Regions from separate parts of the Streptomyces sp. NPDC028711 genome, predicted to be linked through region 2. Evidence: riboswitches for the same ligand, from Rfam matches in the RefSeq annotation. Region 2 holds a riboswitch; each other region holds the start of a gene.
What was found. A riboswitch is a leader RNA that binds a small molecule or an ion and turns the genes downstream of it on or off. The one in region 2 is predicted to bind cyclic di-AMP.

Region 1 (5,554 bases), on a different contig from region 2:
GGACCGGCGACTTCTACGCGTACCAGCACGAGGAGGGCGTCGAACCGGACCTGGTGTGCGTCGCCAAGGCGCTCTCCGGCGGCTATGTGCCGGTCGGCGCCACCCTCGGCAAGGACTGGATCTTCAAGAAGGTCTACTCGTCGATGGACCGGGTGCTCGTCCACTCGGCGAGCTTCGGGTCGAACGCCCAGGCCATGACCGCCGGGCTCGCCGTCCTCTCGGTCATGGAGAACGAGGGGACGGTGGCGCACGCCCGCCGGATCGGCGACCTGCTGTCCGGCCGACTGAAGGAGCTGGTGCCCCGGTACGAGCTCCTCCACGAGATCCGCGGGCGCGGGCTCATGATCGGGATCGAGTTCGGCCGGCCGTCCTCGCTCGGCCTGCGCGGGCGCTGGACGATGCTCCAGGCGGCCCGCAAGGGCCTCTTCGCCCAGATGGTCGTCGTCCCGCTCCTCCAGCGGCACCGGATCCTCACCCAGGTCTCGGGTGACCATCTGGAGGTGATCAAGCTGATCCCGCCGCTCATCATCGACGAGGCGGACGTGGACCGGTTCGTCACCGCCTTCACGGCGGTCATGGACGACGCCCACGGCGGCGGCGGGCTCATGTGGGACTTCGGCAGGACACTGGTCAAGCAGGCGGTCGCGCAGCGCTGAGCATTTGCCTGTGAGGCAAGAAACTTGCCTCACAGGCACGATGCTGGCGGAATGGACGCATGGACCACGTCCCCGGGGAGACCTCCCCGGACCCCGTCGCCCCGGGCGTCCTGCCGGACGTCGCCCCGCAGCTGCGGGCCCTGCGCCGCCGCCGGGGGCTCACCCTGGAGGCCGCCGCCCGGCGGGCCGGCCTCTCGCCGGCCCACCTCTCGCGCCTGGAGACCGGCAACCGGCAGCCCTCGCTGCCGATGCTGCTCGCCCTCGCCCGTATCTACGGTACGACGGTCTCCGAGCTCCTCGGCGAGGCGCCGCCCGAGCGTGACCCCGTCGTCCGGGCCGGCCGCTCCGAACCCGTCGAGGCCGACGGCTGGATCTACCGCCAGGCGGGCGGCGCCGGGCGGGCCCTGCAGTGCCTGCGGGTCCACGTGCCGTACGCGACCCGTTCCGACATCGTGCGCGTCCACCCGGGGGAGGAGTGGATCCACGTCCTGGAGGGCCGGGTGCGGCTGGCGCTCGGCGAGGCCGTCCACGTCCTCGACCCCGGGGACAGCGCGCACTTCGACTCGCTCACCCCGCACCGGATCGGCGCCGCCACCGCCGGCGGGGCGGAGCTGCTGTTCGTCCACACCCTGATGCAGAGTCCCGCGGCCGAGCTGTGCCTCGGCGACGGGACTCCGCACCGGCGGTGAGTCCCGCGACGCTCCGTTCCTCCGAACCTTCTCCGAAAGGGTCGACATGTCCGACAAGTCACGACCGGTCACCGGCGAAGAGCGCGGGGAGGGCAAGTTCCCCAAGGGCCTTGTCCTCCGGCTCTTCGCCTATCTGGTCGCCGGCCACCTCTTCGCCGGCTTCCTCTATCTGCTCTTCATGTTGGGCGGGCAGAACCAGTAGCCGGCGGGGCTACGCCTCCGTGAGCAGGCGCTCCTTCAGCCGCTCGCGGGTCTCCGGCGACAGCTTCAGGCCCTGCGTGAGGTAGCCGTCCACCGAGCCCCAGGTCACCTCGATCGTCTCGAAGGCGCCCCGCAGATACTCCACCCGCGCGTCGAAGAGGGGGCTGAGGAGTTCCATCACCTCGGGCGACATGGCGTCCGGAGCGGTGGAGCCGCGGCGCACCTTGTAGCGGCGGTGCGGCTCGTTCGACTTCACGTAGTCGGCCTCGATCGCCTCCCGCTCGACCCCGACGGCGAGCAGGGTGATCGCGATGGAGAGCCCCGCGCGGTCCTTGCCCGCCGCGCAGTGCATCAGGGCGGGGAGGCTGTCCTCCGCCATGGAGTGCAGGATCCGGCTGTGCTCGGCGGTCCGCTCGATCACCATCTTCCGGTACGAGTCGGACATACGGGCGGCGGCCTTGCCGTCGCCGAGGATCTCCCTCAGCTGCTCGAGGTCGCCGTCGCGGACCAGCTTCCAGAACTCCTTGCCGTCCGCCGGATCGTTGAGGGGTATGTTCACGTTCCGTACGCCGGGCAGCTCCACGTCCGGGCCCTCGATCTTCCGGTCGGCCAGGTTCCGGAAGTCGAAGACGGTGTGCAGGCCCAGCGAGTCGAGGAAGGCGGCGTCCGTCCCCGTCGCGTGGGCGAGGTGGCCGCTGCGGAAGAGGCGGCCGGGGCGCACGGCCCGCCCGTCCGTCGTCGGCAGGCCGCCCACGTCCCGGAAGTTGCGGACCTCGGCCAGCTCGGGTTCGTTCAGCTCGATGGGCGGGACCTGCGGCAGCTGCTGCGTCACGGATGCTCCTGGTGGTCGACGTTCGGATGCCCGACGCGGAATGGGTTCCAGGGGCAATCATCCAGCCGGGACGGTGATGGCGCAGCCCCCTGGACGGGAATGGGCGATCTGTCCGTATTGAGGCCTTGCGTATAACGCGCCCTGTTTACAGGTGAGATGAGCCTTCGTGCGTGAGCAGGGTCATAGAAGTGACGGATCGTGGCCGAAGGCGGGATGCAATTCCCCAGCGCAAAAAGGGAATCGAAGGGCCGTCATCCACAGAGGGTGACCGGAATTCCGGGTCGAGGACGGGGCGGGGAAAGCCGGTGGAAATCAGTGGCTTGTTGATGCCGACCCGCTCGTCTAGCGTCACCGTCAATCCGGTCGGACCGCCGAATCCTGCCACCGTCCGGAATTCCCACTCATCCCATGCGTGGCAGGAGCGGGGGACCCAGGAAGTACGCCGGTCCCGCGACGCAGGACGGCTTGGGGTGAAGCCGCGTGAGAACGCGGCCGGGCATCTCCAGTCCGAACCCGACAGCTCACCTCGCAGGCGCCGGAGAGGAATTCGCCATGCCCGCGACGGGTAAGCACCGCCGTACCAAGTCCAGCCGCCTCACCCGCGGAATCGCCGCCGCCGGCACCGGAGGCGCCGTCGTCGCCCTCCCGTTCCTCGGAGCCACCGGGGCCCACGCCGCCGAGCAGGCGGCCCCGGCCGCCGCCCCCGCCAAGGCCGTCACCGCCGCCGCCCAGGTGAAGGCCGCCGCCGTCCAGGCCGCGCCGACCGCCACGAAGGCCGCACCGAAGACGTACTCCGTCGTCCGGGGCGACTACCTGTCGAAGATCGCCTCCGAGCACCACCTCGCGGGCGGCTGGCAGAAGCTCTACGCCGACAACCGCCAGGTCGTCGGCGAGGACCCCTCGCTCATCCTGCCCGGCATGAAGCTCACGCTCGGCGCCAAGAACACCGCGAAGCCCGCCGCCCCGAAGAGCGCCGCGCCCAAGGCCGCCGCCCCCAAGAGCAGCCAGAAGGCCTCCGCCGCGCCCTCCGCGAAGAACGGCGACACCCCGCGCGCCTCCCGTGGCGCCGAGCGCTCCTCCGCCCCGGCCGCGCAGACCTCGGACACCGCCCCCGCGCAGTCCACGGGCTCCTCCGCCTCCGGCGCCTCGACCTCCGCGTCCGGCTGGGTCGCCCCGGTCGGCGGCGGCGTCTCCACCCCGTACCGCGCCTCCGGCTCCATGTGGTCCTCCGGCTACCACACCGGTGCCGACTTCATCGCCTCCTCCGGCACCTCCGTCCGCGCCGTCGGCGCCGGCACGGTCGTCTCGGCCGGCTGGAGCGGCTCGTACGGCAACGAGGTCGTCATCCAGCACGCCGACGGCAACTACTCCCAGTACGCCCACCTCTCCTCCCTCTCCGTCTCGTCCGGCCAGACGGTCACCGGCGGCCAGCAGATCGGTCTCTCCGGTTCCACCGGCAACTCCACCGGCCCGCACCTGCACTTCGAGATCCGCACGTCGCCGAGCTACGGCTCCGACATCGACCCGCTGGGCTACCTGCGCCAGCACGGCGTCTCCATCTGAACCCGACGCCCGTCAACTCCCGTGTGGCCCGGCACTCCTGTGCCGGGCCACCGGCGTGTACACCGCTCTATTCCGGCTTGGCACATTCTTTATCGGTGGCATATGTCACGCACCGTCAACCCCTCCTTACGGTCGCGTAGGTCACATCCGAAAGGGAAGGATGTGTTCCCGTGGCAGACGATTCGAGATCAAGAGACAAGAACGCATTCGGGTCGTACGCGGCGATCGGTGACAGCTTCACCGAGGGCGTCGGAGACCCCGGGCCCGACGGGACGTACGTCGGCTGGGCGGACCGCTTCGCGGTCCTGCTCGCCGACCAGCTGCCGGAGCACGACGCCTTCCGCTACGCCAACCTGGCCGTACGCGGGCGCCTCCTCGACCAGATCGTGGCGGAACAGGTCCCCCGGGCGAAGGAACTCGCCCCCGACCTGGTGACCTTCTGCGCCGGCGGCAACGACATCATCCGCCCCGGCACGGACCCCGACGACGTGGCCGAGCGCTTCGAGCGCGCCGTCGCCGAACTGACCTCCGCCGTCGGCACGGTGATGGTGACCACCGGCTTCGACACCCGTGACGTGCCCGTGCTCCGGCACCTGCGCGGCAAGATCGCCACCTACACCGCCCACGTCCGGGCCATCGCGGACCGCTACGACTGCCCGGTCCTCGACCTGTGGTCCCTGAAGTCCGTCCAGGACCGGCGCGCCTGGGACGACGACCGGCTGCACCTCTCGCCCGAGGGACACACCCGGGTCGCCCTGCGCGCCGCCCAGGTCCTCGGCCTGCCGGTACCGGCCGACCCCGACCAGGCATGGCCGCCGGTCCCGCCGCGCGGCACGCTCGAAGTGCGCCGCGACAACATCCAGTGGGCGAGGGAGTACCTCGTGCCCTGGATCGGGCGCCGGCTGCGCGGCGAGAGCTCAGGAGACCACGTCGAGGCCAAACGCCCGGACCTCATGCCCCTCTGAGCCCGCCGGTCACGGACGGACCGCCGGGCCCGCGCTCTCGTCCGGCAGGTTCAGTTCCCGGGCGAGGGCGGCGTCCGCCCAGCGCAGCAGCGTGGTGCGGGGGAGGGAGCCGGCGTACGCCGTCGTCTGGACGGCGAGGCCGTCGAGGAGGGCGGTGAGCCGCCAGGCCGCCCCGGCCGGGTCCGCGCAGACGAACTCCCCGGCGGCGTCCCCCTCCGCGATCACCCGGGTCAGCGCAGCCTTCCGCTCCTGGTCGAGGGAGGCGGCGACCCGGCGCAGCTCGGGGTCGCGCAGCGAGGCCGCCCAGCCCTCGATCCACAGCCGCCACCCCTTGGCCCGACCGGTCGGCGCGTACCAGCGCACCGCGGCCCGCAGCCGTCGCACCGCCGTGGAGCGGCGCCCGAGGATCCGCCGCAGCTGGGCGAGATCGGCTTCCGCGGCGTGTGCGAAGGCGGCGGTGACCAGCTGTTCCTTGGACGAGAAGTGGTAGAGCACCAGGGCGTTGCTCACCCCGAGCGTGGAGGCCACGTCGGAGATCCGGACGGCCGCGACACCGCGCGCCTCGATCTGCTCGACGGCGGCCCGCAGCAGCTCCTCCCGCCGCTCGGACACGCTCAACCGCACTCTCGCCACGCCGCGCAGCCTACA
Region 2 (5,554 bases):
GGGCGACCGGCCGGTACGGGGTCGTCACCCGGTCACCGGGCAGGGAGAGCGTGTCCTCCGCGCCCTTCCCGCCGCCGGTTCCCGGCCCGAGCCGCGCCGGGTCCTCCTCGGGGACGAGCACCATCGTCACCCCGTCCCGCCCCGGGTGCAGCGAGACCGACAGCCACCGGCCGGGCGCCGGACGGGCCACGAAGCGCACCGGCTCACCGCCGACCAGGGCGGCGCGCAGCTGCTCCTCGTGGAACGGGAGGCCGAACCAGGGGAGCGCCTCCCACAGCGTCCGCCCCGCCAGAGCCGCCCGGGGACGGCCGAGCAGCCGCTCGGTGCGCTCGTTGACGTAGGTGACGCGTCCCAGGCGGTCGATCGCCAGGATGGCCCGGGGCAGCCGGTCCGTGGCGTCCGAGCCGATCAGCCCGGTGCCGAGGTCGACGAGGGTGCACAGGAGCCGCACGGCTCCGGGGCCCCCGACGCCGTCCCCGTCACCGCCGGCCTCGCTCGCCTCACGGGCCGCGCTCGTCTCACCGGCCTGGCTCCCCTCACGGGCCGCGCTCGTGTCGGCGGCCTCGCTTCCCTCACCGGCTTCGTCCGGCCCGGGGTTCGCTCTCGCCGCCCCCGGCGCGCTCGTACGCGCCCGCGTGGAGACCTCAAGCAGGTGCAGTCCGCCGTCGGGGCCCTTCAGGCGGAACCTGCGCACCGCGGGCCGTCCGTCCGTCCCCGTCGCCTGCCGGGCGGCCGCCCACAGCGCGTACCCGTCCTCCGGCTCCAGGAGCGACGTCAGCGACTCGATCGAGCAGGGCGAGGTCACCTCCGCGCCCAGGATCTCCAGGAGCCCGGCGTCCATCGTGACCGTGCCCGTCCGCAGGTCCCAGTCGAAGGAACCGAACCGGACCGGAGGCGCGCCCGCCGTGGACAGCTGCACGCACACCGGGTCGCCCGGCCACTCGACCACCGTCCCCCGGCGGGTCAGGCCGGCCAGGGCCTCACCGAGGCGGAGCGCTCCCCGTGTCATCCGGCCCCGGTCCCGCGCGTCCACCGGCACCCCGGGGGTCGGCGCCCGCAGCGCCACCAGGACCCCGAACCGCTCACGGGCGGCGACGACCGGGGCGTACAGCGAGGCGAAGGGGAACGGCAGGCTCGCCACCAGCTGGGGGAACCGCCGCATCGCCTCCTCGACGTCGGCGAGGTGGACGGACTGGCCCGAACGGTGTACTTCCGCCACGGGGAACGGCCGGTTCTCATGCATCCGCCACCAGGGGCGGAAGAGGGGCCCGGGCAGGCCCACCAGGACCGCGAGCTTCAGCAGCCCCGTCGTCCCGGAGCGCAGGTACACCCCGCCCGCGTAGCCGCCGACCTCCTCGACGGTCCGCAGCGCCGCCTCGGCGAGAGCCCAGGTCAGCGCGCCGGAAGCAGGCCCGTCGGCAGCTCCGTTCCCGGACGGACGCCCGGTTCCGCCAGCCGGGCCGGGGCCGGACGTGCCGTGCGAGGTCACACAGACAGCATGCCCCCCACCCGAAACGCCGTGCATCCCGACGGGGCGCCCTCCGGCCCTGTCCCGAGGTGTTGACCGCTCGCGCCCGCGCCGTCACACTCGGTCGTCGACCGCGCCGCAGGCGCGCGGCGCACCACCACCTCGCGACCAGGGGGCACGATGACGGACCGCGTTCTTCCGTACGACGTACAGGGCGACGGCCCCCGGCGGGCCCTCGTGCTGCACAACTGGTTCGGCGACCGGACCAGCTTCGCCCCGCTGCGCGCCCATCTCGACGACACCGAGGGCTCCTACGCGTTCGTCGACTGCCGGGGCTACGGCGAGGCCCTCGACCGCGCGGGCGCGTACACGATGGAGGAGGTCGCGGCCGACGCCCTCGCGGTCGCCGACGACCTCGGCTGGGACTCCTTCTCCGTCATCGGCCACTCGATGGGCGGCAAGGCGGCCCAGCTGATGCTCCTCGACGCCCCCGACCGCGTCCGCTCGATCGTCGGCATCTCGCCCGTCTCGGCGGCCGGTTTCCCCCTCGACGGCGAGACCTGGGAGCTCTTCGCCGGAGCCGCGGAGGAACCGGCGAACCGGCGCGCGATCATCGACAACACCACCGGCGGCCGGTACGACGACGCCTGGCTGAGCACCCTCGTCGAGCGCTCCGTCCGGCGCTCCTCCGCGACGGCCTTCCGTGCCTACCTGGACTCCTGGTCCCGGACCGACTTCCACGAGCGCGTCCGCGACAACCCCACGCCCGTCCTGCTCGTCGTCGGCGCCCACGACCCCGCGCTCGGCACCGAGGCGATGGAGGCCACCTGGCTGCGCTGGTACCCGAACGCCCGCCTCGAAGTCCTCAAGGACGCCGGCCACTACGCGCCCGAGGAGACCCCCGGGGCCCTCGCCGAGGCCATCGAGGCCTTCCTCGCGGCCGCTGGGGTGGTTGGCTGAGGAGACCTCCCGCGGACGCGTCTACCCTGGAGATACGGGCAGGGGACGGGCACCCCGCTCCTCCCGCGCGCGGAGCCGCGGAGGCGGAAGGGCGGCGGTCATGTACTTCAGCGACCGGATCAACGCGGGCCGGCAGCTCGCCACCAGACTCGCCCGGTTCAAGGACCATGACGTCGTGGTGCTCGGTCTGCCGCGCGGCGGCGTGCCGGTCGCCGCGGAGGTCGCCGACGCCCTCGACGCCCCGCTCGACATCTGCCTCGTACGGAAACTGGGACTGCCCCGCCAGCCGGAGCTCGCGATGGGCGCGCTCGGCGAGGGCGGGGTACGGGTGGTCAACGAGCGGGTGCTGCGGGCGACCGGCGCGGACGAGCGCGATCTCGCCGCTGTCGAGAAGCGCGAGCTCGCCGAGCTCGATCAGCGGGCCCGACGCTACCGGGGCAGCAGGCCGTCCGTACCCGTCGAGGGCCGGACGGTCCTTGTCGTCGACGACGGCCTCGCCACCGGCGCCACGGCTCTGGCGGCCTGCCGGGTGGTACGCGCGCGGGGCGCCGCCCGGATCGTGCTCGCCGTACCGGTCGCACCGCCGGACTGGACGGCTCGTCTCGGCGGCGAGGCGGACGAGACGGTGAGCGTCCGCACGCCGGAGCCCTTCTTCGCGATCGGGCAGTTCTACCAGGACTTCTCGCAGACCTCGGACTCCGAGGTCATCGCCTGCCTGGACCGGAACCGCGCCACGCACGGCCCGGTCGTCCACGACGCGGACGTACGGATCCCCGCCGCCGGAGCCACGCTCACGGGACGGCTGGCGGTGCCCGAGGGGGCCGCGGGCATCGTCCTGTTCGCCCACGGCAGCGGCAGCAGCCGGCACAGTCCCCGTAACCGGGCGGTCGCGGCGGCGCTCAACCGGGCGGGCCTCGGAACGCTCCTCTTCGACCTGCTCACCGAGGCCGAGGCGGGGGACAGGGCCCGCGTCTTCGACACACCGCTGCTCGCCGGCCGGCTCGACGGCGCCACGCACTGGCTCGCCGGACGGCCCGAGGGCGGCGGCCTGCCGCTCGGCTACTTCGGCGCGAGTACGGGAGCCGCCGCCGCGCTGTGGGCGGCGGGCGACCCCGAGTCCCCCGTGACCGCCGTCGTCTCACGAGGTGGCAGGCCCGACCTCGCGGGCGACCGCCTGGCGCAGGTGAGGGCCCCGACGCTGCTGATCGTGGGCGGCGACGACGCGCTGGTCCTCGACCTCAACCGGCGGGCCGGTTCCCGGCTGCGCTGCGAGAACCGGCTGGCCGTCGTGGAGGGCGCCACTCATCTCTTCGAGGAACCGGGTGCCCTGGAGGAGGTCGCGGAGCTCGCCTCCTCCTGGTTCACCCGGCACTTCCGTGACTAGTACGGACCGTTGACGTTGTCGATGGAGCCGTAACGGGCGGCCGCGTAGTTGCAGGCGGCGGTGATGTTGGCGACCGGGTCGAAGAGATCCGTGGACGTGCCCGGCACGTGGTAGGTGTCGAAGGTCGGCTGGATCACCTGGAGGAGCCCCTTCGAGGGGGTGCCCTTCACCGCGTTGGAGTCCCAGAGGTTGATGGCCTGGGGGTTGCCGGACGACTCGCGCATGACGTTGCGGAGGATCCCGTCGTAGGAACCGGGGATGCCGTGCTGGGCCATGATGTCCAGCGACTCCCGGATCCAGCCGTCGAGGTTGTTCGCGTACTGGGTGGCGGCGGCCGGGGCGGCCTTGACCGGAGCGGCGGCGGGAGCTGCCTGCGCGGCGGAGGCTCCGGTGCCCTTGGCGACGGCCGGGGCGGCCGCACGGCGCTCGGAGCGGCTCGCCCGTTCGGCCGAACCGGTCTTCTTCGGCTGCGCGGGGGTGGCCTTCGCGGAATTCCGACCGAGCGTCAGTTCAAGGCCCGGGTGAATAAGTGATGGGTCGTCACCCACCGTGCTCTTGTTGGCCTTGTAAAGGCTCTTCCAGCCGCCCTGAATTCCCTTCTTCTGGGCGATCAGGGAAAGCGAGTCGCCGCTGACGACGGTGTAGGTCCGGGCGGCGGCCGGGGCGGCGGGAGCCTTGGCCGGGGCCACCGCGGCGGGGGCGGCGAGGGGCCGGGCGGCGACCTCCGGGGCTCCGGAGACGGTCGCGGCGCCGGCTGCGGCGGGGGCGATGAGCGGCAGGGCGAGGGCGGCCCCACCCGTTCCGACCAGCGCGATTCCACGCGAGACGGAGTGGCGTCGGGGGCGGCGGTGCTTACCGTGTGCAGGCATGACGGATTTCCTCTCCGGCGCCTTCGGGGTGAGCTGTCGGGTTCGGACTGGAGATGTCCGGCCGCGCGCACGCGGCTTCACCCCGAGCCGTTCCGGATTCCGGGCCGGCGTATTCGTGGGTCCCCCGCTCCTGCCGTCGGGTGAAAGGGAGGTATTTCGAGCGGTGGCAGGATTCGGCGATCCGCTCGAATGGAGGTGACCGTAGGCCAGTGATGCCGGAGAGAACAAGAGGAGTGGACGGGTCTGAACGGTGAAAGGATCACGGAATTCATCGAATTCAAGATCGACCGTTTCTCCGGCCCCCCGAACTTCCTTGTGCGGCGCGGCATGCGCCGGCTCGGGACGCGGGGGAGTGCCGGGGAAAGTGAGTCGCGTCACCAGGCGTTCAATGTCCGTATATGGGCCTTAATTCTCTTAATGGGAGAGTGTGTTGGAAAGTGCCCGTCGGTAGGGGTGCACTCAAGGGCATACATCGCAAAGCCGACATTCGTCCTGAACGATGGAGTGACCCCGACCGAGGAGCCGCCCGGATGTCGCCCTCCGCCACCCTGCTCACCCCCGACACCCTCGACCGTGAGGCCGCCGCGCTCTACGAGAGCGCCGCCTGGCAGCGGATCGTCACGGACTGGACCGCCGCCCCTCCGTCCGCGCCCGCGCCCGCCCCCGCGCCCGACGCCCCGCCGGACGCCGAGAGATGGAGAGCCCTGCTCTCCGTGCCGGTGGACCGGCTCGTCGCCGACGCGCTCGACGCCCTTCCGCCGCCCCTGCCGGCCGAGCGCCGCCTTCCGGGCCGGCTCGGAGCCGTACTGCCCGACCGGCTCCACGCCTGGCGCCGCGTCGGCCAGCCGGAGCTGCGCCCCTCGGTCCACCTCG
Region 3 (5,554 bases), on a different contig from region 2:
TTCGAATACCGCTACGTTCGCCGCACTCTCAGCCGTCACGCGAAAGGCGCTCCTATGCGTTCCGGGAACGGACGACACCGTCGCCCCCGTCAGGCCCCCGCCATCGTCGTCGCCGCCGGTGTGACCGGATCCGCCATGGCGCTGCCGCTGCTCGCCACCGGATCCGCCTCCGCCGCCGACGCGGCCACCTGGGACCGGGTCGCCGAGTGCGAGTCCGGCGGCCAGTGGAGCGCCAACTTCGGCAACGGCATGTACGGCGGGCTCCAGTTCACCCAGGACAGCTGGGAGCGGCACGGGGGCCTGGCGTACGCGCCCAGCGCCGACCTGGCCAGCCGGGCCCAGCAGATCGCGGTGGCCGAGAAGGCCCTCGCCAAGGGCTCCACCGAGTGGGCCACCTGCGCGCCGATCGCCGGTCTCCTCAACGACGGCACGGCCCCCGGCGTGGACCCCGGCCCCGCCTCCGTCCCGAAGGTCCCCACGGGGCCGGTCGTCGAGTCGAACAGGACCCTGGGCCTTCCGGAGGCCTCCACGGGCTCCACCGGGGCCGAGGAGGCCACGGAGGGGACCACGGGCACCGTCGCGCCGACCGCTCCCGTCACTCCGAGCGCGCCCGCCACGTCGACCACGCCGGTCTCGCCGACCGCGCCCGGGGTACCCACCACGCCGGTGAGTCCCTCCGCGCCGACCGACTCGACCACCCCGGCCGTGGACCCGAGCGCGCCGACCGCGCCGGGCACCCCGACCGCCCCGGTCACCCCTGACGCGTCCGGTACGCCCGGTTCGTCCGTCACGCCCGGCGCTCCGGAGGGTGACACGTCGTCGGCCACTCCCGGAAGCGGGAAGCACCGGGGCGAGGTCGCACCGGAGGAAACCGGCAAGGCGGACACTTCACTTGAATCGGGTAGACATGCCTCGCCCGGGAGCAAGGTGACCGAAACGCCTCTCGTGTCGACGCCGACCGAGGGCGCTAAGGATTCGGGCGCAACGGACAGTCAGGGCACTTCGGACGCGTACACCGTGCAGCCGGGCGACAGCCTGTCCGACATCGCGCAGGAGAACGAACTCCTCGGAGGCTGGACCGCCCTCTATGACGCCAACCGGCAGACGGTAGGCGTCGATCCGGACCTCATCCTCCCTGGCCAGAGCCTCGACCTGACGATCGGTTCGCCCGCGACGGCCGAGTGATTCAGGGGCCTATGTCCGGTTCTGTGCAAGTGAGACATGGGTCTCTTCACTCCAACTGGCGTGTCCTGACCGTAACTTTTGCCTCCGCCACCTCTCACCTGCGCAAACGTCACTCCTGGAAGGGCGGGTAGGGGCGATATTTCCGCAATACGCCTCTTTGAACTTCCGGTGGGTCTGTGTCTACGGTCTTAACCGCTCGCCACCGCGGGCCCCGTCGACCGAAACGCCGAATCCTGCCGTCGGCCGATGGGAACAGTCGTCGCGTCAGCGCCGAAGGCAGGAGTGGGGGACCCAAGGTAAGTGCCGTTCCCGGCCGTTGAGACAGACGGCCGACGACCGGCTTGGGGTGAAGCCGCGTGCTAGGACACGCGGCCGGGCAACTTTCCGGCCCGAACCCGACAGCTCACCTCACAGGCGTCGGTGAGGAGAATCTCCATGCTGTTTTCCGGCAAGGGCAAACACCGCCGTCCCTCCAAGGCCACCCAGGTCGCCACGCTCGTCGGCGTCACCGGTGTCGCCGTCGCGGCCCCGCTGATGACCGCGGGCACCGCCTCGGCCGCCACGGCCTCCGAGTGGGACCGCGTCGCCCAGTGCGAGTCCGGCGGCAACTGGTCCATCAACACGGGCAACGGCTACTACGGCGGCCTCCAGTTCTCGGCCTCCACCTGGGCCGCGTACGGCGGCACCGCCTACGCCTCGACGGCCAACCAGGCGTCGAAGTCCCAGCAGATCGCCATCGCCGAGAAGGTCCTCGCGGGCCAGGGCAAGGGTGCCTGGCCGAGCTGTGGCGTGGGCCTCTCCAGCGCCACCTACACCGGCGGAGCCGCCGAGAGCGCCCCGCAGCCGGAGCGGAAGGCCGAGCAGCCGACCACCCGCAGCGAGCAGCGCCAGGTCCCGCAGAAGGCCGCGCAGCCGAAGGTCGCGCAGAAGGCCGCCCCGCAGACCACGGCCAAGAAGACCGTCACCACCCCGACCGGCAAGAAGGTCAAGAAGGGTGACGGCGAGTACAAGGTCACGGCCGGCGACACCCTCAGCACCATCGCCCAGAAGCAGGGCGTCGACGGCGGCTGGGCCGAGCTCTTCGAGCTCAACAAGGACGTCGTCGAGAACGCCGACCTCATCTACCCGGGCCAGCAGCTCCACCTGAAGTAAGGCCCGGGCGGTCCGCGTGAGTCCGGCGGCTCGCGCGACCCCCACGACCCTCCCCGCGGTGACCACCCCGGTCCGGCGCGCCCTCCCCCGTGCGCGCCGGACCGGGGTTCCGCCGTCTTACGGGTCCCCGACGGTCACCGCCCAGGGCCGTCTGCGGGCCCCCACGGTTACCGTCCAGTAGATACGGGTGCCTTCGTCCCGGGATGCATGCCCTTGGGTCCTTTTTCGTCCCAGGGGGCGGGCGCCCGGCTGGCCGGAGCCCCCGAGCCGGTTAGGCTCTTGTCGCAAGGCCAAGCGACCCTGCACCGACCTTGCGTCACATCCAGCGTCACATCCCAGAAGGAGATGCTCGTGCCGTCCATCGACGTCGTCGTAGCCCGGGAAATCCTGGACTCCCGAGGCAACCCCACGGTCGAGGTCGAGGTCGGCCTCGACGACGGCAGCACCGGCCGTGCTGCTGTTCCGTCCGGCGCCTCCACCGGTGCGTTCGAGGCCATCGAGCTTCGCGACGGTGACCCCAACCGCTACCAGGGCAAGGGTGTCGAGAAGGCCGTCCTCGCCGTCATCGAGCAGATCGGCCCGGAACTCGTCGGCTACGACGCCACCGAGCAGCGCCTGATCGACCAGGCCATGTTCGACCTGGACGCCACGGAGAACAAGGGCTCGCTCGGCGCCAACGCCATCCTCGGCGTCTCCCTCGCCGTCGCGCACGCCGCGTCCGAGGCCTCCGACCTCCCGCTCTTCCGCTACCTCGGCGGCCCGAACGCGCACCTGCTGCCCGTTCCGATGATGAACATCCTCAACGGTGGGTCGCACGCCGACTCCAACGTGGACATCCAGGAGTTCATGATCGCCCCGATCGGCGCGGAGTCCTTCTCCGAGGCCCTTCGCTGGGGTGCGGAGATCTACCACACCCTCAAGGCCGTCCTGAAGCGCAAGGGCCTCTCCACCGGCCTCGGCGACGAGGGCGGCTTCGCCCCGAACCTCGAGTCGAACCGCGCCGCCCTCGACCTCATCATCGAGGCCATCAAGGAGGCCGGCTACGCCCCGGGCACCGATGTCGCGCTCGCGCTCGACGTCGCCGCGTCCGAGTTCTACAAGGACGGCTCGTACGAGTTCGAGGGCAAGTCCCGCTCGGCCGCCGAGATGACCGACTACTACGCCGAGCTGGTCTCCGCGTACCCGCTGGTCTCCATCGAGGACCCGCTGTACGAGGACGACTGGGACGGCTGGAAGACCATCACCTCGCGCCTCGGCGACAAGGTCCAGATCGTCGGCGACGACCTGTTCGTCACCAACCCCGAGCGCCTGGCCCGTGGCATCGAGGAGGGCTCCGCGAACGCCCTCCTGGTCAAGGTCAACCAGATCGGCTCGCTGACCGAGACCCTCGACGCCGTCGAGCTCGCCCAGCGCAACGGCTTCAAGTGCATGATGTCCCACCGCTCCGGCGAGACCGAGGACGTCACCATCGCCGACCTCGCGGTCGCCGTGAACTGCGGTCAGATCAAGACCGGCGCCCCGGCCCGCTCGGACCGCGTCGCCAAGTACAACCAGCTGCTGCGCATCGAGGAGATCCTCGACGACGCCGCGGTCTACGCCGGCCGCAGCGCGTTCCCGCGGTTCAAGGCCTGATCAAGGCGGCCTGATCAAGGCGGCCTGATCAAGGGCTGACACCCAGCCCCAGGGCAGCTTCCGTACGTCCCCGTACTCGGTCCCGTACCGTGTGCGGGGACGTACGCATGAACAGGGGAGGCGACACGACATGGCCGCGAAGGACCGGGACCGGTTCTCGACCGCGACCCGGATCAGGCTGCTCGGCGAGCAGACCGCCGCCCGTGTCTACCGCTCCCAGACCCGCCGCCAGGCCCGCCGCTCCCGGCTCACCGGCCGCGCGGCCTTCCTCGCGCTCGTCGTCTGCTCCCTCGTCGTGGCGCTCGCCTACCCGATGCGGAGCTACGTCTCCCAGCAGGGCGAGATCGCCGAGCAGGAGCGCAGGGCCGCCGAGGCCGCCCGCCGGGTCGAGGAGCTGCGGGACGAGAAGGCCCGCCTCCAGGACCCGGCCTACGTCCGCCGCCTCGCCCGCGAGCACCTGCACTACGTGCTGCCCGGCGAGACCGGCTTCACCGTGAACGACCCCGACGCGGAGCAACGGCCCCGCGCGGACCAGGGCGCGGCGGACCGCCCCTGGTACGACAACCTCTGGGACGGCGTCGACCACGCCGACCGCCCGTAACGACCTGAATCAAGGCAGACATGGAAACGCCCCCTCCGCAGACCGAACGCACCGAGCCCTCCGACGCGGACATCGCCGCCTTCGAGCTGCAGCTCGGCCGGCCGCCGCGCGGCCTGCGCGCCATCGCGCACCGCTGCCCGTGCGGCAACCCGGACGTCGTCGAGACCGCGCCCCGGCTTCCCGACGGCACCCCGTTCCCGACGACGTACTACCTGACCTGCCCCCGGGCGGCCTCGGCCATCGGCACCCTGGAGGCCAACGGGGTCATGAAGGAGATGCAGGCCCGGCTCGCCACCGACCCGGAGCTCGCCGCCGCCTACCGGGCCGCGCACGAGGACTACATCGGCCGCCGTGACGCCATCGAGGTCCTCGAAGGCTTCCCGAGCGCCGGCGGCATGCCGGACCGGGTCAAGTGCCTGCACGTCCTCGTCGGCCACTCGCTGGCGGCCGGCCCCGGCGTGAACCCGTTCGGCGACGAGGCCCTCGCGATGCTGCCGGAGTGGTGGGCGAAGGGCCCCTGCGTCACGCCGTGCGCGGAGAAGGAAGAGGAGAAGGGCGAGTGACCCGGGTCGCCGGAATCGACTGCGGTACGAACTCCATCCGCCTCCTCGTCGCCGACGTCCACCCGGATACGGGCGACCTCGTCGAGCTGGACCGGCGGATGACGATCGTCCGGCTCGGCCAGGGCGTCGACAGGACGGGCCGGCTCGCCCCCGAGGCGCTGGAGCGCACCTTCGCGGCCTGCCGCGAGTACGCCGATGTCATCAGGGAGCTGGGCGCCGAGCGGCTCCGCTTCGTCGCCACCTCCGCCTCCCGCGACGCCGAGAACCGCGAGGAGTTCGTGAACGGGGTCGTGGAGATCCTCGGGGTCGAGCCCGAGGTCATCACCGGCGACCAGGAGGCCGCGTTCTCCTTCATGGGCGCCACCGGCGAGCTGCACGGCGACGAGACGTACCTCGTCGTGGACATCGGGGGCGGCTCCAC
Region 4 (5,554 bases), on a different contig from region 2:
ATCGACCCGGAGCAGACCCTCGCCTGGGTCGAGAAGTACTTCGGCTCCATCCCCGGCCACGACGGCAAGCCCGCACCGCGCCCCGGCGACCTGCCCGAGGTCATCGGCGAGCAGCTCCGCGAGGTCGTCGAGGAGGAGGTCCCGGCCCGCGCGCTGATGGCCGCCTACCGGCTGCCGCACGACGGCACGCGTGAGTGCGACGCCGCCGACCTGGCCCTGACGGTGCTCGGCGGCGGAGAGTCCTCCCGGCTGCACAACCGTCTGGTCCGCCGCGACCGTACGGCCGTCGCCGCCGGCTTCGGCCTGCTGCGGCTCGCCGGCGCGCCCTCGCTCGGCTGGCTGGACGTGAAGACCTCCGGAGGCGTCGAGGTCCCGCAGATCGAGGCGGCCGTCGACGAGGAGCTCGCCCGCTTCGCCGCCGAAGGCCCCACGCCCGAGGAGATGGAGCGCGCGCAGGCCCAGTTGGAGCGCGAGTGGCTCGACCGCCTCGGCACCGTCGCGGGCCGCGCCGACGAACTGTGCCGGTACGCCGTGCTGTTCGGCGACCCGCAGCTCGCCCTCACGGCCGTCGACCGGGTCCTGGACATCACCGCCGACGAGGTGCGGGAGGCCGCCGCGGCCAGACTGCGCCCGGACAACCGCGCGGTGCTCGTCTACGAGCCCCTGGCGACCGAGCAGAGCGACGACGCCGACGGCGACGCACACGAAGAGGGAGCGGACCAGTGACCGACGCCGCCGTGTCTTTGACGAGCATGGACTTCCACCCGCAGCCGGCGCCCGGTGCCGCCAGGCCCTGGGCCTTCCCCGCCCCGGACCGCGGCAAGCTGGACAACGGCCTGACGCTGCTGACCTGCCACCGTCCCGGCCAGCAGGTCGTGGCCGTGGAGCTCTTCCTGCCGGCGCCGCTGGACGCCGAGCCCGCCGGTCTCGACGGCGTCGCCACCATCATGGCCCGCGCGCTCACCGAGGGCACGGACCGGCGGAGCGCCGAGGAGTTCGCGGCCGAGCTCGAGCGCTGCGGCGCCACGCTCGACGCGCACGCCGACCACCCGGGCGTACGGGTCTCCCTTGAGGTGCCCGTCTCCCGGCTGCCCAAGGCGCTCGGGCTGCTCTCCGAGGCCCTGATCGCCCCGGCGTTCCTGGAGACCGAGGTCGAGCGCCTGGTGCAGAACCGGCTCGACGAGATCCCGCACGAGTCGGCCAACCCGTCCCGTCGCGCCGCCAAGCAGCTCTCCAAGGAGCTCTTCCCGGACGGGTCGCGGATGTCCCGGCCGCGCCAGGGCACCGAGGAGACCGTCGCGGCGATCGACGCGGCCGCGGTCCGCGCCTTCTACGAGGCGTACGTCCGGCCCGCCACCGCCACCGCCGTGGTCGTCGGCGACCTGACCGGCGTCGACCTGGACAAGGTGCTCGCCGAGACACTGGGCGCCTGGACCGGGGAGCCGGCCGAGCCGCTCCCGATGCCGCCGATCAACGCCGACGACACCGGACGGGTCGTCATCGTGGACCGGCCCGGCGCCGTCCAGACGCAGCTCCTGATCGGCCGGATCGGTGCCGACCGGCACGACCGCGTCTGGCCGGCCCAGGTCCTCGGCACGTACTGCCTCGGCGGCACCCTCACCTCGCGGCTCGACCGGGTCCTGCGCGAGGAGAAGGGCTACACCTACGGGGTGCGGGCTTTCGGGCAGGTGCTCCGCTCCGACGGTCAGGGGAACGGCGCTTCGATGCTCGCCATCAGCGGTTCCATCGACACCCCGAACACCGGCCCGGCCCTTGAGGACCTGTGGAAGGTGCTGCGCACGCTGGCGGCCGAGGGCCTCACGGACGCCGAGCGGGAGACCGCGGTGCAGAACCTGGTGGGTGTCGCGCCGCTCAAGTACGAGACGGCCGCCTCCGTCGCCGGGACGCTCGCCGACCAGGTCGAGCAGCACCTCCCGGACGACTACCAGGCCCAGTTGTACGCGCGGCTCGCCGAGACCGGCACGGTCGAGGCGACCGCCGCCGTGGTCAACGCCTTCCCGGTGGACCGGCTCGTCACCGTCCTCGTGGGCGACGCGGCGCAGATCGCGGAGCCGGTGCGCGCGCTCGGCATCGGTGAAGTCACCGTCGTGACCGGCTGATTCCGGCTCTCGACCGACTGTTTCCGGCCGCCCGGCGGCCGGAGCGGAGGACCCCGACGGCATACCGCGTCGGGGTCCTCCGCTTTGTCCGTATTGATATTAAGCATGATCGTATGCCCTGTGGCATGTCTTACAAACTGGCGGGTCCGGTTGGTGATCGCCAGGCGATCCGCATAGCGTCGGTGCGTCTGTTCGGCAGTTGCACCCGCCGCACCCGCGGCATCCGGACAGTCATCGCCGAGTCCCCGTCAGGCGCGAGCCTGGGGAGCCGGGGACCCACACGTAGTCCCTGGGGTGAATCGGGCGCCTTCGTCTCGACGGAGGGGCTCGTAGGAGACCTTCCTGCTCCGAACCCGTCAGCTAACCCGGTAGGCGAGAGGGAAGGAAAGGACCAGCCCCTACATGGCGTTCACCCGTGCCACCGGGAAGCATCGTGGACCGAGCCGGATGGCGCGCCGCAGCGTGGGCATCGCCGGCGCCGCGACGCTCGCCACCACCGGCGTCATCGGAACACTCGCCTCTCCGGCGCTCGCCGCCGAGTCGGACAACCGCTCTCCCGAGGACACCGGTCTCACCAAGGTGATCACCGAGGACTCCCTCGTGGACCGGATCAGCGCCCAGGCCGCCGCCCAGGAGGAGGAGGCCTTCGAGGCCGCCGCCAAGGCGAAGGCCGAGGCCGAGGCGAAGCGCAAGGCCGAGGCCCGCGCCAAGGAGATCCGCGAGGCCGAGGAGCGCGCCGCCCGTGAGGCCGAGCGCCGCCGCCTGAACTCCTTCCAGCTCCCCGTCGCCGGTTCGTACGTCTCCACCGGCTACCAGACCGGTGGCTCCCTCTGGTCCTCCGGCAGCCACTCCGGCGTCGACTTCCACGCCTCCTACGGCAGCAGCGTCGTCTCCGTCGGCTCCGGCACCGTCGTCGAGGCCGGCTGGGGCGGCGCGTACGGCAACAACATCGTCATCCGGATGAACGACGGCACGTACACCCAGTACGGTCACCTCTCCTCCATCGACGTCTACGTCGGGCAGAGCGTCGAGCCGGGCCAGCAGATAGGCATCTCCGGCTCGACCGGCAACTCGACCGGTCCGCACCTCCACTTCGAGGCGCGTACGACCGCCGACTACGGCTCCGACATCAACCCGGTGTCCTACCTCCGCGCCCGCGGCGTCAACGTCTGACGCCCGGCGCGCACCACGGGGGCCCACCCGTCCCGCCCCCGTATCGCGTCGCAAAAGCCCCGGCTCATGCTGAGCCGGGGCTTTTCGTCGGTCAAAAGGCATCCATATTCCGCTGAGGCATCGGAAATTCCGGCGCGCTGCAATAGAGTCGCACATCGGGCGCAGAACAGGCGCCGAAGAATTGTCTCGCGCAGACCAAGGCGGAGGTCGGACATGCGCATTCCCGCGCACTCGGTATGCACGGCGATCCGGGACGACATCGTCTCCGGCGTCTTCGAGCGGGGCAGCCGGCTGACCGAGGAGCAGCTCGCCCGCCGGTACGGGGTCTCCCGGGTCCCGGTCCGCGAGGCCCTGCGCACCCTGGAGTCCGAGGGCTTCGTCGTCACCCGCCGCCACGCGGGCGCCCACGTCGCCGAGCCCACCGCGCAGGAGGCGGCCGACCTGCTCGACATGCGGGCGCTCCTGGAACCGCTGGGGGCCGCGCGCGCCGCCCAGCGCCGTACCGAGGCCCACCTCAAAGTGCTGCGCGGCCTGGTCAGGCTGGGGCAGGAGCGGGCCAGGCGCGGACAGGGGGAGGATCTGCGCTCGCTCGGCGGATGGTTCCACGAGACGCTCGCGCAGGCCTCCGGGAGCCCGGCCCTGACGGCGCTGCTGACCCAGCTGCGGCACAAGATCGCCTGGATGTACGCGGTCGAGCTGCCCGCCCATCCGACGGAGGCCTGGGCCGAGCACGGTGCGATCGTCGACGCCGTGGCGCGCGGTGACGCCGAGCGGGCGAGGGCGCTGACCGCCCTGCACGCGGAACGCTCGCAGCCGCTGCACCGGCTCAAAAGGCCGGAGCCCGGCCGTGTGAGGGTTTCGCAACATGCAGTCAACACGGCGAGTGTCCGGAATTAACGCACACACCGTATACAAAGAATAGGAATTCCGTGGGGCTGTTCTGTGCTGCCCGAAAGCAGTTCCGCGGAAATGTGAAAAGCCGCGTCCGCCGGAATTCCGGCGGACACGGCTTTTCGGGGTACGAGCGCTTTCGGGGTGCGAGCGGGTCGACCCGGGGCGGACGGTCCCAGACGGCCTCAGGCAGCCTCAGACGGTCTCGGGCAGCTCGTCGAGACCCTCGGCGACCAGCTTCGCCAGACGGTCCAGAGCGGCCTCGGCGCCCTCGGCCTCCGAAGCGAGGACGATCTCCTCGCCGCCCTGCGCGCCCAGGCCGAGCACCGCGAGCATGGAAGCGGCGTTCACCGGGGTGCCGTCGGACTTGGCGATCGTCACCGGAACGCCGGAAGCCGTGGCGGCACGGACGAAGATGGACGCGGGGCGGGCGTGCAGGCCCTCGGCCCAGCCGACGTTGACGCGGCGCTCAGCCATGGTGTTGCCCTTCAAGTCTCAAGCGGTTGTCTAGACCAGTCTCTCACGGGATGCCCGGTGCTCGCGCCGACCTCGGACCCGGATCGGACCGCCCTTCGGCCCTCCCGCGCCGCGCCCGGCGTGCCCCCACCGTGCACGGGGGTGCCCCCACCATGCACGGCGTACACCCGCCGCGCGACCGATCCGACCCCGTGTCGCGGCGTCGGGCAACCTCGTGCCGACGAGGCCAGGGCCCCACGACGGGACACCCCCTAGGCTGGCCCCATGGAGAGCGCGTCGGAGCAGTCGGAAGCGGCGGGACAGTCAGTGTCACCGGCGCGACCGGACCACGACTACCCCGACCACTGGGAAGCCGACGTGGTGCTCCGCGACGGCGGCACCGCGCGCATCAGGCCCATCACCGCCGACGACGCCGACCGCCTCGTCAGCTTCTACGAGCAGGTCTCGGACGAGTCGAAGTACTACCGCTTCTTCGCCCCGTACCCACGGCTCTCCGCCAAGGACGTCCACCGCTTCACCCACCACGACTTCGTGGACCGGGTGGGGCTCGCGGCGACCGTGGGCGGCGAGTTCATCGCCACCGTGCGCTACGACCGCATCGACGACCGCGGACTGCCCGCCTCCGCGCCCGCCGACGAGGCCGAGGTCGCCTTCCTCGTCCAGGACGCCCATCAGGGACGCGGAGTCGCCTCCGCGCTCCTCGAACACATCGCGGCGGTCGCGCGGGAGCGGGACATCCGGCGCTTCGCCGCCGAGGTCCTGCCCGCCAACAACAAGATGATCAAGGTCTTCACGGACGCCGGCTACACGCAGAAGCGCAGCTTCGAGGACGGGGCCGTACGGCTGCACCTCGACCTCGAACCCACCGACCGCTCCCTCGCCGTCCAGCGCGC

Region 1: linked by a shared signal. The riboswitch ahead of ACZ4VK_RS11215 (M23 family metallopeptidase) and the one ahead of ACZ4VK_RS29160 (transglycosylase SLT domain-containing protein) in region 2 are both predicted to bind cyclic di-AMP.
Region 3: linked by a shared signal. The riboswitch ahead of ACZ4VK_RS24275 (transglycosylase family protein) and the one ahead of ACZ4VK_RS29160 (transglycosylase SLT domain-containing protein) in region 2 are both predicted to bind cyclic di-AMP.
Region 4: linked by a shared signal. The riboswitch ahead of ACZ4VK_RS27800 (M23 family metallopeptidase) and the one ahead of ACZ4VK_RS29160 (transglycosylase SLT domain-containing protein) in region 2 are both predicted to bind cyclic di-AMP.

What each region holds. Positions count from the first base shown of each region.
Region 1 covers NZ_JBVHUJ010000003.1:15,419-20,972, reverse strand. The annotation lists gene ACZ4VK_RS11235 (aspartate aminotransferase family protein) at 1-656, shown strand, start outside; gene ACZ4VK_RS11230 (helix-turn-helix domain-containing protein) at 716-1,345, shown strand; gene ACZ4VK_RS11225 (DUF6126 family protein) at 1,392-1,547, shown strand; gene ACZ4VK_RS11220 (tyrosine-protein phosphatase) at 1,557-2,378, opposite strand; cyclic di-AMP (ydaO/yuaA leader) riboswitch at 2,771-2,926, shown strand; gene ACZ4VK_RS11215 (M23 family metallopeptidase) at 2,931-3,941, shown strand; gene ACZ4VK_RS11210 (SGNH/GDSL hydrolase family protein) at 4,112-4,906, shown strand; gene ACZ4VK_RS11205 (TetR/AcrR family transcriptional regulator) at 4,916-5,539, opposite strand.
Region 2 covers NZ_JBVHUJ010000011.1:120,101-125,654, reverse strand. The annotation lists gene ACZ4VK_RS29175 (SpoIIE family protein phosphatase) at 1-1,489, opposite strand, end outside; gene ACZ4VK_RS29170 (alpha/beta fold hydrolase) at 1,649-2,428, shown strand; gene ACZ4VK_RS29165 (phosphoribosyltransferase family protein) at 2,529-3,812, shown strand; gene ACZ4VK_RS29160 (transglycosylase SLT domain-containing protein) at 3,809-4,681, opposite strand; cyclic di-AMP (ydaO/yuaA leader) riboswitch at 4,685-4,870, opposite strand; gene ACZ4VK_RS29155 (DUF6197 family protein) at 5,212-5,554, shown strand, end outside.
Region 3 covers NZ_JBVHUJ010000008.1:91,281-96,834, reverse strand. The annotation lists gene ACZ4VK_RS24280 (LysM peptidoglycan-binding domain-containing protein) at 55-1,185, shown strand; cyclic di-AMP (ydaO/yuaA leader) riboswitch at 1,444-1,617, shown strand; gene ACZ4VK_RS24275 (transglycosylase family protein) at 1,621-2,337, shown strand; gene eno (phosphopyruvate hydratase) at 2,689-3,969, shown strand; gene ACZ4VK_RS24265 (FtsB family cell division protein) at 4,100-4,570, shown strand; gene ACZ4VK_RS24260 (DUF501 domain-containing protein) at 4,591-5,133, shown strand; gene ACZ4VK_RS24255 (Ppx/GppA phosphatase family protein) at 5,130-5,554, shown strand, end outside.
Region 4 covers NZ_JBVHUJ010000010.1:137,947-143,500, forward strand. The annotation lists gene ACZ4VK_RS27790 (M16 family metallopeptidase) at 1-726, shown strand, start outside; gene ACZ4VK_RS27795 (M16 family metallopeptidase) at 723-2,120, shown strand; cyclic di-AMP (ydaO/yuaA leader) riboswitch at 2,346-2,510, shown strand; gene ACZ4VK_RS27800 (M23 family metallopeptidase) at 2,523-3,293, shown strand; gene ACZ4VK_RS27805 (GntR family transcriptional regulator) at 3,507-4,190, shown strand; gene ACZ4VK_RS27810 (HPr family phosphocarrier protein) at 4,380-4,661, opposite strand; gene ACZ4VK_RS27815 (bifunctional acetate--CoA ligase family protein/GNAT family N-acetyltransferase) at 4,926-5,554, shown strand, end outside.